2 linked regions of the Kineococcus sp. NBC_00420 genome follow. The protein of the gene in region 1 interacts with the protein of each later gene in a pairwise test. Links are inferred from orthologs where the notes say so. Each region holds a gene or a part of one and is shown on either strand. Other genes may lie near its edges. The genes, in order: rsfS and OG218_RS26205.

Evidence for each region.
Region 2: the proteins of rsfS (region 1) and OG218_RS26205 interact in binary tests that used the Escherichia coli proteins (3 or more experiments, as listed by UniProt). The link is inferred for Kineococcus sp. NBC_00420 from one-to-one orthologs.

The regions. Positions count from the first base shown.
Region 1 is NZ_CP107930.1:4,541,628-4,548,206, reverse strand. The notes cover bases 2,530-5,455. They hold rsfS (ribosome silencing factor), read right to left. Parts: upstream 4,229-5,455; coding sequence 3,830-4,228; downstream 2,530-3,829. Other genes in these bases: OG218_RS22275 (glycosyltransferase family 2 protein), read left to right, coding at 5,232-5,455; OG218_RS22280 (hypothetical protein), read right to left, coding at 4,946-5,104; nadD (nicotinate-nucleotide adenylyltransferase), read right to left, coding at 4,284-4,949; OG218_RS22295 (histidine phosphatase family protein), read right to left, coding at 3,201-3,833; OG218_RS22305 (serine hydrolase), read left to right, coding at 2,530-2,988. Outside these bases: OG218_RS22320 (GGDEF domain-containing protein), read right to left, coding at 1-23; OG218_RS22315 (shikimate 5-dehydrogenase), read right to left, coding at 124-951; OG218_RS22310 (LLM class flavin-dependent oxidoreductase), read left to right, coding at 999-2,036; more of OG218_RS22305, read left to right, coding at 2,197-2,529; more of OG218_RS22275, read left to right, coding at 5,456-6,218; OG218_RS22270 (glutamate-5-semialdehyde dehydrogenase), read right to left, coding at 6,203-6,579. UniProt on the Escherichia coli protein: Functions as a ribosomal silencing factor. Interacts with ribosomal protein uL14 (rplN), blocking formation of intersubunit bridge B8.
Region 2 is NZ_CP107930.1:5,366,029-5,372,681, forward strand. Bases 2,106-5,105 are described here. They hold OG218_RS26205 (ATP-binding protein), read right to left. Parts: upstream 4,161-5,105; coding sequence 3,051-4,160; downstream 2,106-3,050. Other genes in these bases: OG218_RS26200 (DUF5682 family protein), read right to left, coding at 2,106-2,883; OG218_RS26210 (DUF5691 domain-containing protein), read right to left, coding at 4,157-5,105. In the rest of the region: OG218_RS26195 (VWA domain-containing protein), read right to left, coding at 1-517; more of OG218_RS26200, read right to left, coding at 514-2,105; more of OG218_RS26210, read right to left, coding at 5,106-5,854; OG218_RS26215 (SWIM zinc finger family protein), read right to left, coding at 5,851-6,653.

The sequences.
Region 1 (6,579 bases):
GAGGATCCGGGGGTGCTGTTCACCCTGGTGACGTCGGCACGCGGAGGTGTCGGCTGGATGGGGCGAGAGGGTGACGAGCGCATCCGTGCATCGTGACGCGGCGATCCGGGTGGACCGCCCGTCTCAGGCCGTGGCGCGCGAGAACTCACCCGCCCGGCGCACCTGGTCCTCGTCCGGGCGAACGCCGGTGTAGAGGACGAACTGCTCCGCGGCCTGCAGGGCGGCCACCTCGGTCCCGGTGACGACCTGCTTGCCCAGCTCACGACCGAGGCGGACGAAGGGGGTGTCCTCGGGGACGGCGACGACCTCGAAGACGGCGTCGGCGGCCTCGACGGCGGCCCGCGGCACGGGGAGGTCCGCGGCGGCGGAGCCACCGGCCATCCCGACGGGGGTGGCGTTCAGCAGCAGGGTCGGGCGGTGCTCCCCGAGGTCGGGCACCCAGCGCGCGCCGTGGGCCGCGGCGAGCGCCGGGCCGGCCTGGGGGTTGCGGGCGACGACGACGAGGTCGTCGAAGCCGTTGTCGCGCAGGGCGGCGAGCGAGGCCTTGGCCATCCCGCCGCTGCCGAGGACGGCGGCGGGGCCGCTGGGGACGATGCCGTGGGTGGCGAGGAGGCCGGCGACGGCGAGGTAGTCGGTGTTGTGGGCGACGAGGTGGGCCACCCCGTCGATCGGGGTGTTGACGATGGTGTTGACCGAGTCGATGGCGGCCGCGGAGGGGTCGAGGGCGTCGACGAGCGGGATGACGGCCTCCTTGAAGGGCATCGAGATCCCGGCACCGCGGATGCCGAGGGCGCGGAGGCCGCCGATCGCGGCGGGCAGGTCGGTCGTCGTGAACGCCTTGTAGACGAAGTCGAGCCCGAGCTCGGCGTAGAGGAAGTTGTGGAACCGGGTCCCGAGGTTGCTGGGCCGGCCGGACAGGGAGAGGCACACCTGGGTGTCTTTGGAGAGCACGACCCCATCCTGGAACACACCGAGGATGTTGATGGTTCAATGACAGTGTGAACAGGTCCGCGAAACGCATCGGGTTCCTCTCCTTCGGGCACTACCAACCCGTCGCCGGGTCGGCGGCCCGCACCGCCCGCGACGCCCTCGTGCAGACGGTGGAACTGGCGGTGGCGGCCGAGGAACTCGGCTTCGACGGCGCCTACGTCCGCGTCCACCACTTCGCGCGTCAGCAGGCGGCCCCCTTCCCGGTCCTCGCCGCGATGGCCGCGCGCACGAGCCGCATCGAGCTCGGCACCGGCGTCATCGACATGCGCTACGAGAACCCGCTCTACATGGCGGAGGAGGCGGCGATGACCGACCTCATCTCCGACGGCCGGCTGCAGCTCGGCGTGAGCCGTGGTTCACCCGAGCCCGCCCTGCACGGTCCCGCGACGTTCGGCCACGTCCCGGCCGAGGGTGAGACCGAGGGCGACATGGCCCGGCGTCACCTCGACGTCTTCCGCCACGCCATCGCCGGCGGCAAGGTCGCCGAGGCGAACCCGCGGATGACGGGCAGTTCGCGAGCGCTGCCGGTCCTCCCCCAGGCCCCGGGCCTCTCCGACCGGATCTGGTGGGGCTCCGGCTCGCGCGAGACCGCGCGCTGGACGGCCGAGCAGGGCCTGAACCTCATGAGCTCGACCCTGCTCACCGAGGACACGGGCATCCCCTTCGACGAGCTGCAGGCCGAGCAGATCGCCCTGTACCGCCAGGTCTGGAAGGACTCCGGTCACTCGCGCGAGCCGCGGGTCTCGGTGTCGCGCAGCGTGATGCCGATCGTCAACGACCTCGACGAGGCCTACTTCGGCCGCGACCGGCACTCCACCGACCAGGTCGGTTCGCTCGGCGAACCCGGCCTCGCCCGCTTCGGGCGGACCTACGCCGGGGACCCGGACCAGGTCGCGGAGGACCTGGCCAAGGACGTGGCCGTCCAGGAGGCCGACACCCTGCTGGTGACGATCCCGAACGCCCTCGGGGTCGACTACAACGCCCACCTCATGAGCTCGATCGTCGAGCACGTGGCCCCTGCCCTGGGGTGGACGCGCGCGTCCTGACCTCCTCCCGCACGACCGCGGCCCGGGCCTCGACCTCGTCGAGGACCCGGGCCGTCGTCGTCCTCGGACCCACCGCGCACCGCCCCGCACGTCCGGCCTCTGGCGCGGGCGGGCGGATCGGCGCACGCTGGTGACGAGCCCGGCGACGAGGAGGCGCATCGTGGACGTGTCCCGACGAGGTGCCGTCACGGCCGGCGTCCTGGGCCTCCTCGCCGCCCCCGCCGGACCGCGACCCGATGACGTCTCCCTCAGCGCCACCGACCTGCTGACCGGGCGTCGCCTCGAGCACCGCGCCGAACGCCCCTGCCCCGTGCTGACCCTCTCCGCCGGTCTCGCCCTCGGCCTCCTCCTGCGCGAGCGCGGTGTGGACGAGCTCACCCGCGTCGTCCGCTTCACCCGCGGTGACGTCGTGCGCTCCTCCCCCGTCTGCGCCTGGCACCTGCAGCAGGGGTTGTCCCTGGCCCGTCTCGGCGACGCGGCCCTGCGTCGCGGCGACGCGACGGCCACGAACCTGCTCGTGCGCCACGTCGGCGGGCCCGCGGCCCTCACCGGGTTCTGCCGGGAGCTCGGCGACGAGTGGACGAGGCTGGACCGGGTCGCCCCGGCCTCCTGCGGCGGTGACCCCTGGGACCCGCGCGACACGACCACGGTCACGGCCCTGGCTCTCGACCACGCGGTGCTGCTCCTCGGCGGCGTCCTCCCGCCCGGCAGCCGGGGTGTGCTCAGCGGGCTGTTCCCCACGGCCCGCCTCGCCGGCGGGTGGGAGTTCAGCGGGAGCACCGCCACCGCGCGCTACGGCTCCGTCGTCGCCGTCGGCACCGCGCGCCGGGACCGGCGTCGCGTCGTGCTGGCCGCTGCCGTGCGCAGCGGGCAACCGGGGACGTGGGGCTCGGAGCGTGCTCTCGTCCCGGTGCTGGACGACGTGCTGGCCGGCCTGGATCGCAGGTGGTGAAGTCCCGGGAACGACGGAAGGCCCGGACTCTCGTCCGGGCCTTCCGTCTGCGGTGGAGCTGAGGGGATTCGAACCCCTGACCCCCTCCATGCCATGGAGGTGCGCTACCAGCTGCGCCACAGCCCCGCTTTCGTCACTCAGGGTTTCCCCCGGCAACGAGGACAACACTACCGCACCGGCCGGGGTGGTCCGAACCACCCCGGGGCGCGGCGTCAGCCCTCGGCGCCCACCGCAGCGCCGGGCGGGCCGGCGTTGTACTCCTCCAGGACCCACTCCCGGGAACGGCGGCGCAGCACCGCCCAGTGGGCGTTGCGGAAGCCCGCGAAGGCGCTGCCCGCGGTCACCGGCAGGTCGAGGAGGCGCAGCACACCCGCCTTCAACGCCGCGCCGTGCGAGGCGACGAGCAGGGTCCCCCCGTCGGGGACCGCGGCGGCGTGCGCCTCGACGGCGGCGGCGATGCGCTCACCGAGCCGGGTGCGGGTCTCGCCCCCACCCATCGCGACGTCGTCGCCACGACGCCAGGCCGCGTGCTCCTGCGGCCACTTCCGCGCGATCTCGGCGCCGACCAGGCCCTGCCACTCCCCCGCGTCGACCTCGCGCAGGGCGGGGTCACGGGTGAGGGTGTGCCCGGTGCGGGACGTGAGGGCCGAGGCGGTGTCGAGCGCGCGGACGAGGTCGCTGGAGACGACCACGTCGATCGGCAGGGTGCAGAGGTGAGCCGCCGCTGCGGCGGCCTGGGCCCGCCCGACGTCGTCGAGGGGGACGTCGAGCTGGCCCTGGAAGCGGTTCTCGGCGTTGAACGGGGTGCGCCCGTGACGCCAGAGGACGACGGTGGAAGCCGTCACGCCTGACTGTCGGACGGCGCGGACGCCGCCGTGGACGCGGTAGCCGCCAGTTCGATGACCGGGCAGTCCTTCCACAGCCGCTCGAGCGCGTAGTACTCGCGCTCCTCGGTGTGCTGGACGTGCACGACGAGGTCGACGAAGTCCAGGAGGACCCAGCGGCCTTCGCGTTCGCCCTCGCGGCGCACCGGCTTGGAGCCCATCGGGAGGAGCTTCTCCTCGATGGCCTCGGCGATGGCGCGCACCTGGCGTTCGTTGGGAGCCGAGGCCACCAGGAAGGCGTCGGTGATGAAGAGCTGGTCGGACACGTCGAGCGCGATGACGTCGGTCGCGAGCTTGTCCGTCGCCGCGGCCGCGGCGCTGGTCACCAGCTCGAGGGCTCGATCGGTTGCGGGCACGGAACTCCTCGCCTGCATGAGCAGGTGTCGGCCGGGCACGAGGCCCGGGAAGCGGTCAGTCCGCTGATTCTCCCACGGCGAGAGCCTCCTGCCGGGCGCCGACCGCCGCACCCTCCGCCGGGGCCGCGTACAGGCCGTGCTTGGAGATGTGCTGGACGACACCGTCGGGCACGAGGTACCAGACCGGGAGGCCGCCGGCGACGCGATCGCGGCAGTCCGTGGAGGAGATCGACAGCGCCGGGACCTCCATCAGGCTGACCCCGTCCAGCGGCAGGCCGTCGTCGCTGAGGGGGTGGCCCGGCCGGCTGACGCCGACGAAGTGGGCCAGCGACCAGAGCTCCGCGACGTCCTTCCACTGCAGGATCTGCGCGAGGGCGTCGGCGCCCGTGATGAAGAAGAGGTCGGCCTCAGGACGGATCTCACGCAGCTCACGCAGCGTGTCGATCGTGTACGTGAACCCGCCGCGGTCGATGTCGATGCGCGACACCGTGAACCGCGGGTTCGACGCCGTCGCGATCACCGTCATGAGGTAGCGGTGCTCGGCCGGGGCGATGTCGACGCGCGACTTCTGCCAGGGCTTGCCCGTGGGGACGAACACGACCTCGTCCAGGTCGAAGCGGGCGGCCACCTCGCTGGCGGCCACCAGGTGCCCGTGGTGGATCGGGTCGAAGGTGCCACCCATGACCCCGACCCGGGGCCGGCGACCCGCCGACGAGCTCAGTGGCGGGTCCCGACGCTCTTGAACGCCAGCGTCACGATGAGCATCATCGCGAGGAGGCACAGCGCCACGATCATGAAGGCGATGGGCGGCATGGGCAGCTTCCCGTGGACCTCTTCGGTCGCCTGGTTGGCCTGCGCGACGAGCGCGTGCAGCATGGTCGTCCTCCTGGCTTGCGGGCTGGTGCGTGCTGATCGGTGCGTGCTGGGTCGTGCGGTGGAGCCGGTGGTCAGTCTGTCACGGCGCGCGGAGCACCGCGGGGCGGGTGTGCGGGAGGATCCCCACGTGTCGACCGCCGAGAGCCCCCCCGACGTCGCCCTGTCCGTGGTGGTGCCGGCCTTCGACGAGGCCGAGGTGCTGCCCGCGTTCGCGCAGCGGCTGCGTCCCGTGCTCGACGGCCTGCTCGAACAGGGTCTCGGCGGCTACGAGGTGCTCGTCGTCGACGACGGCAGCTCGGACCCGACGCCCGTCGTCCTCGCCCGGTTGCGCCGGGACTGGCCGCAGCTGCGGGTGGTCCGTCTGCGCGCCAACGCCGGACACCAGGCGGCCCTCTCGGCGGGGCTGGCCCGGGCCCGCGGGCGCGGCGGGGTGCTCACCATGGACGCCGACCTGCAGGACCCGCCGGAGGTCCTCCCCCGGATGCTCGCCGCCGCCGCCGGGAACGACGTCGTCTACGCCGTGCGCGAGGACCGCTCCGTCGACTCCGTCCTCAAGAGGCTGACGGCGGCCGCCTTCTACCGCCTGGTCTCCGCGCTCGGCGGTCGGGCCCCCGCGCAGGCGGGGGACTTCCGCTTCACGAGCCGGGTCGTCGTGGACACCGTCCTGGGCCTGCCCGAGGCGCACCGGGTGCTGCGCCTCGTCGTCCCCGACCTCGGCTTCGCCTCCACCACCGTCGGCTACGTCCGCGAGGCCCGCGGCGCCGGGCGCACCAAGTACCCGCTGGGGCGGATGCTGCGACTCTCCCTGGACGCCATCACCGGGTCCTCGACGGCACCGCTGCGCCTGGCGTCGTTCTTCGGCCTGGGCGGGGCGCTGCTGACGTTCCTGCTGCTGCTCTACGCGCTGGTGTCGTTCGCGCTCGGGTCGACCGTGCCGGGGTGGACGTCGACGCTGGCCGTCGTCGCCGGGGTCGGCACGCTGCAGCTGCTCTGCCTCGGGGTGCTCGGCGAGTACGTCGGGCGGCTCTACGTGCAACTGCAGAACCGGCCGACGTACCTGGTGGCGAGCGACTCCCTCGAGGACCCTGCGGACCGGGGTCAGACGCGGACGTGACCGTCGCCGAGCACCTGCCACGTCGTGGTGGTCAGCTCGGCCAGCCCCATCGGGCCGCGGGCGTGCAGCTTCTGGGTGGAGATCCCGACCTCGGCTCCCAGCCCGAACTCCCCGCCGTCGGTGAACCTCGTCGAGGCGTTCACCGCGACGACCGCGGAGTCGACTGCGGCGCAGAAGTAGTCGGTGACCCGGACGTCGGTCGCGAGCACGGCTTCGGTGTGCGCGGAGGTCCACCGGGAGATGTGCTCGACGGCGTCCTGGACCGAGTCGACGACGCCGACGGCGATCTCCATCCCGTGGAACTCCGCCGCCCAGTCCGCGTCGGTGACGGGCTCGGCCGGGATCCCCTGCGCCTGCGCGG
Region 2 (6,653 bases), 830 kb from region 1 along the record:
CCACGACCTGACGGGCGGTTTCCTTCGTGCGCTCGGGCAGGACGCGGCCCAGGGAGAGCAGGGTGCCGACGAGGTTCACATCGGGCTGAACAGCACCGAGCAGTTCCGGCTCCAGCAGCAACCGCGTCAGGTCCAAACGCTCGACGGCGTCACGCTGCATGACGTGCACCACGGTGGAGGGGAAGTAGGTGCGGATGTCGCCTAGCCACCGCGCCACCTTGGGAGCGGAACCACCCAGACCAGCTGAGCGCCGCCCGCCCGCGCTGGAGCGCGCGCCAGGTGAGGTGGCGGGAATGTCGTAGAGGGCGGCCAACGCGGCATCCACCGCAGCGTCTGACCCGCTCAGGCGCGCGGCGCAGCCCTCAGCGGCGTCCCCCAACAGCAGGCGCCAGCGTCGGGCGCGGCCGGCCTCATCCACGAGCGGGGCGAGGCCCTCGCCGGGGGTGGCGCCCTGTGTGGCGCTCTGTGTGGCGTCAGGGACGCTGTTGGCGAGATTGTCAGGGGTGCTGATGTTCATGCTTGTCCTCCGAGTAACAGCACCGCGGTACGCAGCACAGGTGAGGCGAGGGCATCATCAACCACGGCCACCGCGCCGGAACTGAAACTGCTGCTCGTGACGGCGGCACGGCGGGTGACGGCGTCGCCGATGCTGCGGCGCTCAGCGCGGTCGTAGGCGCCGAAGGTACGCCGCAGCAACGGCAAGACCTCGATGAACTCCCGCTGCGCCAGCGAGCAGACCCAGTCGTCGAGCAGGGCGAGCAGGTCGGTGTCGTGAACCAGCAGCAGCCCGTCACGACCGAGGAAGCCCTCCACCCACGCTGCCTGAGCCGGAGCCGGGGTACCCACCGACAGCGCGCGCTGCAGCCGGTGGGCGGACTCGGTCAGGCTCAGCCGGGCGGCGTCGCGCAACAAACGGGTGGCGCGACCGGTCAGCAGGCCGTGAACCTCGGCACGGGCGGCCAGCCCGGCCAGCGCGTTGAACCACCGGTCCTCGGCCTCGCCGTCCTCCCACAGCAGCACAGCCGCGTGCACCTCATCCAAGTCCGCGCGCAGTGCGCCGGCTCCGGCGTCGTCGAGGCTGGTGACAGCGCTGGGCAGCGCAGCGCAGGTGCGCACGAGCAGGCTGCTCGCGACGGCGGTCAACGCGCTCGCACGGGTACCGCGCACGTCGCTGTAGCGGGCGGCACGTACCAACGCGGGCAACGCGGCCATGAGGTGCGCCACGTCGAGGTCGAGGGCAGCACGCTCGTCGATCGCGGCGACGACCGCGGGCAGGGCCTCGGGAAGGTCGGCCAGCAGGCAACGCTCCACCAGTCCGGTCAGTGCAGGCAAGGAGGCCCTCGAGGCGTCGGCCACCGCCTTGGCGCTCGCCGCAGCCGCCACCGTGGTTCCCCACAGTGAGGCTTCCACGACCGAGACGGCCAGCTCCGGCACCCACGCCAGCCGCCACGCTTCCCGGAAGGTGCCGGTGCTGCGGACCTGCGATCGAGTCGGCACCCCCCAGCCGATGTCGAGCAGACTCAACCGGTGCAGCAGTCGGCTGCGGGCGGCGTCGGTGTCCTTGCGCAGGTCCAGCTCCAGTACCCGCTCGCCAGGTTCCTGCGCCAGCCGCAGCCGCTTGGCGCTCGCGCGCAGGTCCGCGGCCAGGGGAACCGTCGGGGCGGCGTCGGGGACGCAACCCATCGCCTCACCCACCACCAGACGGTCGGTGATGAGAGCGAGTACGGCGTCGTCGCCTTCGGCGAGGACGGCGCGGGTGGCCTCGGTGACTTCCGCCAGCCCGGCCAGCGGGCGTCCGCGCAGGATCGCGAGGGTGTCAGCCAGTCGTACGGCCTCGATGACGTGGGCGCTGGAGACGGGGAGGTCTTCTGCGCGCAGGACGCCGGCGACTTTCGTCAACCAGCGGGGGACAGGCTCGTCGACGGCGGTGAAGAGGTGGTGGTACCAGCCTGGGGAGGCGATGCCGGCACCGTAGCCGGAGGCGTGCGCGAGGCGGGAATGCGTCCAGGGCACCCACGTCACGGAAGTCCGTCGCTTGGGCAGACCGCGCAGCAGGCGGGCATCGGAGGCAGCAGAAGGCAACGTCCCGCTCAGAGCGGGCGCGTGCCAGGCGCCGCAGACCACAGCGACCCGCTGCGCACCGTCCTTGAGGACTCCGCGCAGCACCTGGCGCATGTGCGCCTCACGGCGCTCTTCCACCAACTGTTGCCTCGCAGGTAGCGCAGGCGCGGCCGCGCGCAGTTCGGCCATCGCCTCGGTGAGGACGCTGAAGGGGGTCGGAGTGTTCAGGCGAGACTCCACGACGTCCTCCCACCAGCGTTCCGGATCGTCGTAGCCGCCCGCTGCGGCAAGGGCAGCCAACGGGTCCCGGCGCACACCCAACGGGTCGTGGTCAACACCCTGGGGATCTTCTCCTGGCTCCTGCTCTGCCGGTTCCTGCTCTGCCGTGTCCGCAGTCTCTGCCGTGTCCCCGGCGCGTGCGGCGTCTGCAGCACCTTCAGGGGTTTCGACGGTCTCGACCTCTGCTGTGTCCTCGTCGCGTTGGGCGAGACTGACACTGGAGGGCAGGTCGCAGAAGCGAACGGGCGCAGCGTGCTCACGCGCCCACACCAGAGCCTGCCACTCGGGGGAGAACACCGCGAACGGCCAGAACGCTGCGATACCGGGCGTGTCGGCGACGTGAGCGAGCAGCGCGACGGGCGGTACGAGACCGGGGTCTGCGACCAGGATGGCCACCGGGTCAGCGTCGGCGGGACCTTCGATGAGGACGACGTCAGGCTGCAGCCGTTCCAACGCCGCCCGGACCGCGCGCGCGGAACCAGGACCGTGGTGGCGCACCCCGAGAACCTCCACGACGGCAGCCCCACCGGCATTCCCACCGATATCGGTGCTGACACCGGCCCCGGTATCGGGGACTGCGTGGGTATCGGGGACTGCGCCGGTTTCAACGCCCGGGGTGGTCTCGTATCCTTCGACGTCGTCGCCTTCGTGTCCCGAGGTTTCGTGTCCCGAGGTTTCATCTCCCGCGCTCTCGCGAGGGGTGCCCGTGCTCACCCGCTCACCTCGCGGCAGGCGCGGTAGAAGGGCGCCCAGTCGCGGCGCTCGCGGACGACGGCCTCGAGGTACTCCGTCCAGACGGCCCGGTCGGCGACGGGGTCTTTGACCACGGCGCCGAGGATGCCGGCGGCGACGTCGTCGGGGCGCAGTTGCCCATCGCCGAAGTGCACGGCCAGCGCGATGCCGTGGGTGACCACGGAGATGGCCTCGGCGGGCGAGAGGGTTCCCGAGGGGCTCTTCAGACGGGTGCGTCCGTCGCTGGTCTGCCCTGAGCGCAGCTCACGGAAGACGGTGACGACGCGGCGGATCTCCTCAGCCGCCGGGGGCACGGGGGGCAGTTCGAGCGCGGCGCCGAGTTGCGCGACCCGGCGGGTGACGATGTCGACCTCCTCGTCCTCGCTGGCCGGCAGGGGCAGAACGACGGTGTTGAAGCGTCGGCGCAACGCGGAGGACAACTCGTTGACGCCGCGGTCACGGTCGTTGGCGGTGGCGATGACGTTGAAGCCCTGGCGGGCTTGGACCTCGATCCCCAGCTCCGGGACCGGCAGCGTCTTCTCCGAGAGCACGGTGATCAAAGCGTCCTGCACGTCGGAGGGAATGCGGGTCAGTTCCTCGATGCGGGCGATGCTGGCCTGCTCCATCGCGTTCATCACCGGTGAGGGCACCAGGGCGGCGGCGCTGGGCCCCTCGGCGAGCAGGCGGGCGTAGTTCCAGCCGTAGCGGATGGCTTCTTCCGCGGTACCTGCGGTGCCTTGGACCAGCAGCGTGGAGCGGCCACTGATCGCGGCGGCCAGGTGCTCTGAGACCCACGTCTTGGCGGTACCGGGGGAGCCGAGCAGGAGCAGGGCCCGGTCGGTAGCCAGGGTGGCGACGGCGACTTCGACGAGGCGGCGGGGGCCGATGTACTTGGGGCTGATCACCGTGCCGTCGGGCAGGACTCCCCCGAGCAGGTAGGTGGTCACCGCCCACGGCGACAGCCGCCAGGCCGGCGGGCGGGGACGGTCGTCGGCGGCGGTGAGGGCAGCCAGTTCGGCGGCGAAGGACTGCTCGGCGTGCGGGCGCAGAACCTCTTGGCCGGTGCTGCCGGCGGTGGGGATGGTCAACGGAACTCCTCAAGCATCTGGTGGCGTTCGGCCACGGTGTCGGCGACATCGCTCAGGGCAGGGCGCCACGGATTGTCGACCTGCAAGTTCTCGGCGACGGCGCGGACCGCACCGGCGGTGGAGAGGGTGGCGGGCAGGCAGTGCGCGGCCCGCTCCAGCAAGTCGTGCCTCACCCACCGACTGCGGCGGGCCGCCTTGGCGAGCCAGTCGAGCACAGCGTCAGCCAGTAGCTGCGGCCACGGTCCCGGGCAGGCCGCGACGGCTACACCGACCCGGTCACCGGTGCTGTCGTCGCCGGTCCCGGTGCGTGTGGCGGCGGTGACGAGCGCTGCCACGGCGGTGGCCCGCTCGTCCTGCGGTAGGAGCGCCAACAGTTCGGCGCCGTGCTGCACGGCGTACCCCGCGGCGTATCCCGCGCTGGCACCGACGCTGGCGTTGAGCAGCGTCCGCGCCCAGCGCACATCGCGGTGCAGGACGGTGGCCTGGGCCCAGGCGGCATGCAGGTCCCGGCCGAGGCCGCCGTCGACGGGCAGCACGATCAAGCCTTCGACGGTCTCGCCGAGCGCCTCCTCCCACGCCGACGGTGGAGTGATCGCGATGAGGTGCTGCAGTGCCCACACGCCCGGGCCGACGCCGGCAGGAGCGGTTCCAGCGCTCATCACCGGCAGGGCGGGATCGGCGGGGTCGGGCAGGGTGACGACGAGGATGCGTCGCAACCGTTGCCGCTGCAGGTGCACGGCGGCTAGCGCGGCTCGGTGGACTTGCCTGCTCCAGGCGGCCTCGGGCAGCCGCGCGAGGAGTCCTTCGGCGGTGCGGCGCACGTCTTGGCTGCGGTCGACGCGGGCGCGTTCGAGTAGTTCCTCGTCCTCGTGGGAGAGTCCAGCGGTCAACGCCGCGATGAAGGCGGCCCGGTCATCGGCGCGTTCGGAGCGCCAGGTCAGGGCCAGCAGCGCGGTGCGGGCGGCGGCCGGGTCCCGTTGCCGCAGCTGTTGCAGCCACGCGCGGCGATCTGCGGCGCTGCCGTGCTCCCACGCCGCGTCCAGTTCCTGCTCGTCGTCCTGCTGGCCGAGTTCGTCGGGTCCCGGCCCACCGTGCAGGGAGGGGGTACCGGACGGGCGGTGAGGGCCCACGGCGTCTGCCCAGTCAGCGCGCTGCTCCGCCAGCCACCACCCGCGCGGGCCCAGCACCGGAGCCACGGCTGCGGCGATCTCAGGCCGACGGACGGCCAGGTCGAGCAGGACGGGCAGCCGCACGGGGGGCACGGTGCAGCGGGCGTCTCTCGTGAGTTGCAGCCACGTCCTCAGCAGGGCATCGGCCCGGGCACCGCCACCACCACCGCCGCCACCACTAGTACTGCCGCCCTGGGTACCGAGGCCGAGGCGAGCCAACAGCGAACCCAACCGAGCGGCAGCCGCGGCCGGCAAGGGACGCTCCCCGTCGACGGGCGCGGGAACCAGCGGAGTGCGATCGGTCAACGGAACTCGTCCCGCACGGCGGTAGAGCGTCAGCAGGGCGGCCGCGTCGAGCAGAGTGGTCGCCGCGTCCACCGCCCCCACCGCGGTGCGCACCTCAGTGAGCGCGGCAGCGGCAGGAGCAGGCAGCGCAGTGAGGTCGGCGGGTCGGCGGTCAGTGCCCAGCAAGGCAGTGCCGACGAGGGCGTTCCAGCCGGCCTCGCCGGAAGTGGACGTCGTCACAGTCGGACCAGCCCGTCGCCGGTCAGGGCCGCGTTGAGCCGCAACCCTTCCGGACTCCAGTCCCCAGCCACGACGCACGGGGCCGCCCCGGTGACCGCCAACATCGTCCACACCCCGTCGGAGTCGATGAGGGGCACCGCGTTCCCCGCGGCGTCCACCAACGCCCACCCCTCCGTCGCCGACGCGGTGCCCTTCGTCGACGTTGACGTCGACATTGACTTCGTCGGTATCGACACAGTGCCCCTCGTCGCTACCGGGGCAGACAGCACGACGTCAGCGAGCACGACGGGTATGTCGAGCAGCCACGGATCGGCAGCCAGCGCACCGGCCCAGCGAGCATGCGCAACGGCCACCGACTCCGCCGCGACCGCACCCACGGGACCGAGATCGCCGTAGCGGGCTCCGACGACAGCACGCAACGGATACCCACCAGCGTAGAAGTGCAGATCAGCCTCGACGCTGGTGCCCGGCACCAACGAGGCATCCAAGGGACGCCCCGGCGGGGCGAAGGACAGCACGACCGCAGTCCTCCCGGTGCGTTCACCAGCAAGGTGCACCCGCCGGGTGACCAGCCGGTCCTCCACCTGGTCACGCAGGCTCAACACGTTCCACCGATCACGCACAGCAGCGTCAGCGAGAACATCCTCAGTGCGCACCGGATGACCGACGCGAGAGCGAACGGTAGCGGCCAACGGCGCCGGCAACGCCTCCACACGACCATGAGCAGAGACCAGCAGATGCAGCATCGCGAGCTCCTCCAACAAGCGTGAAGACCAGCCCTCCCCGCTGACCGCGACTC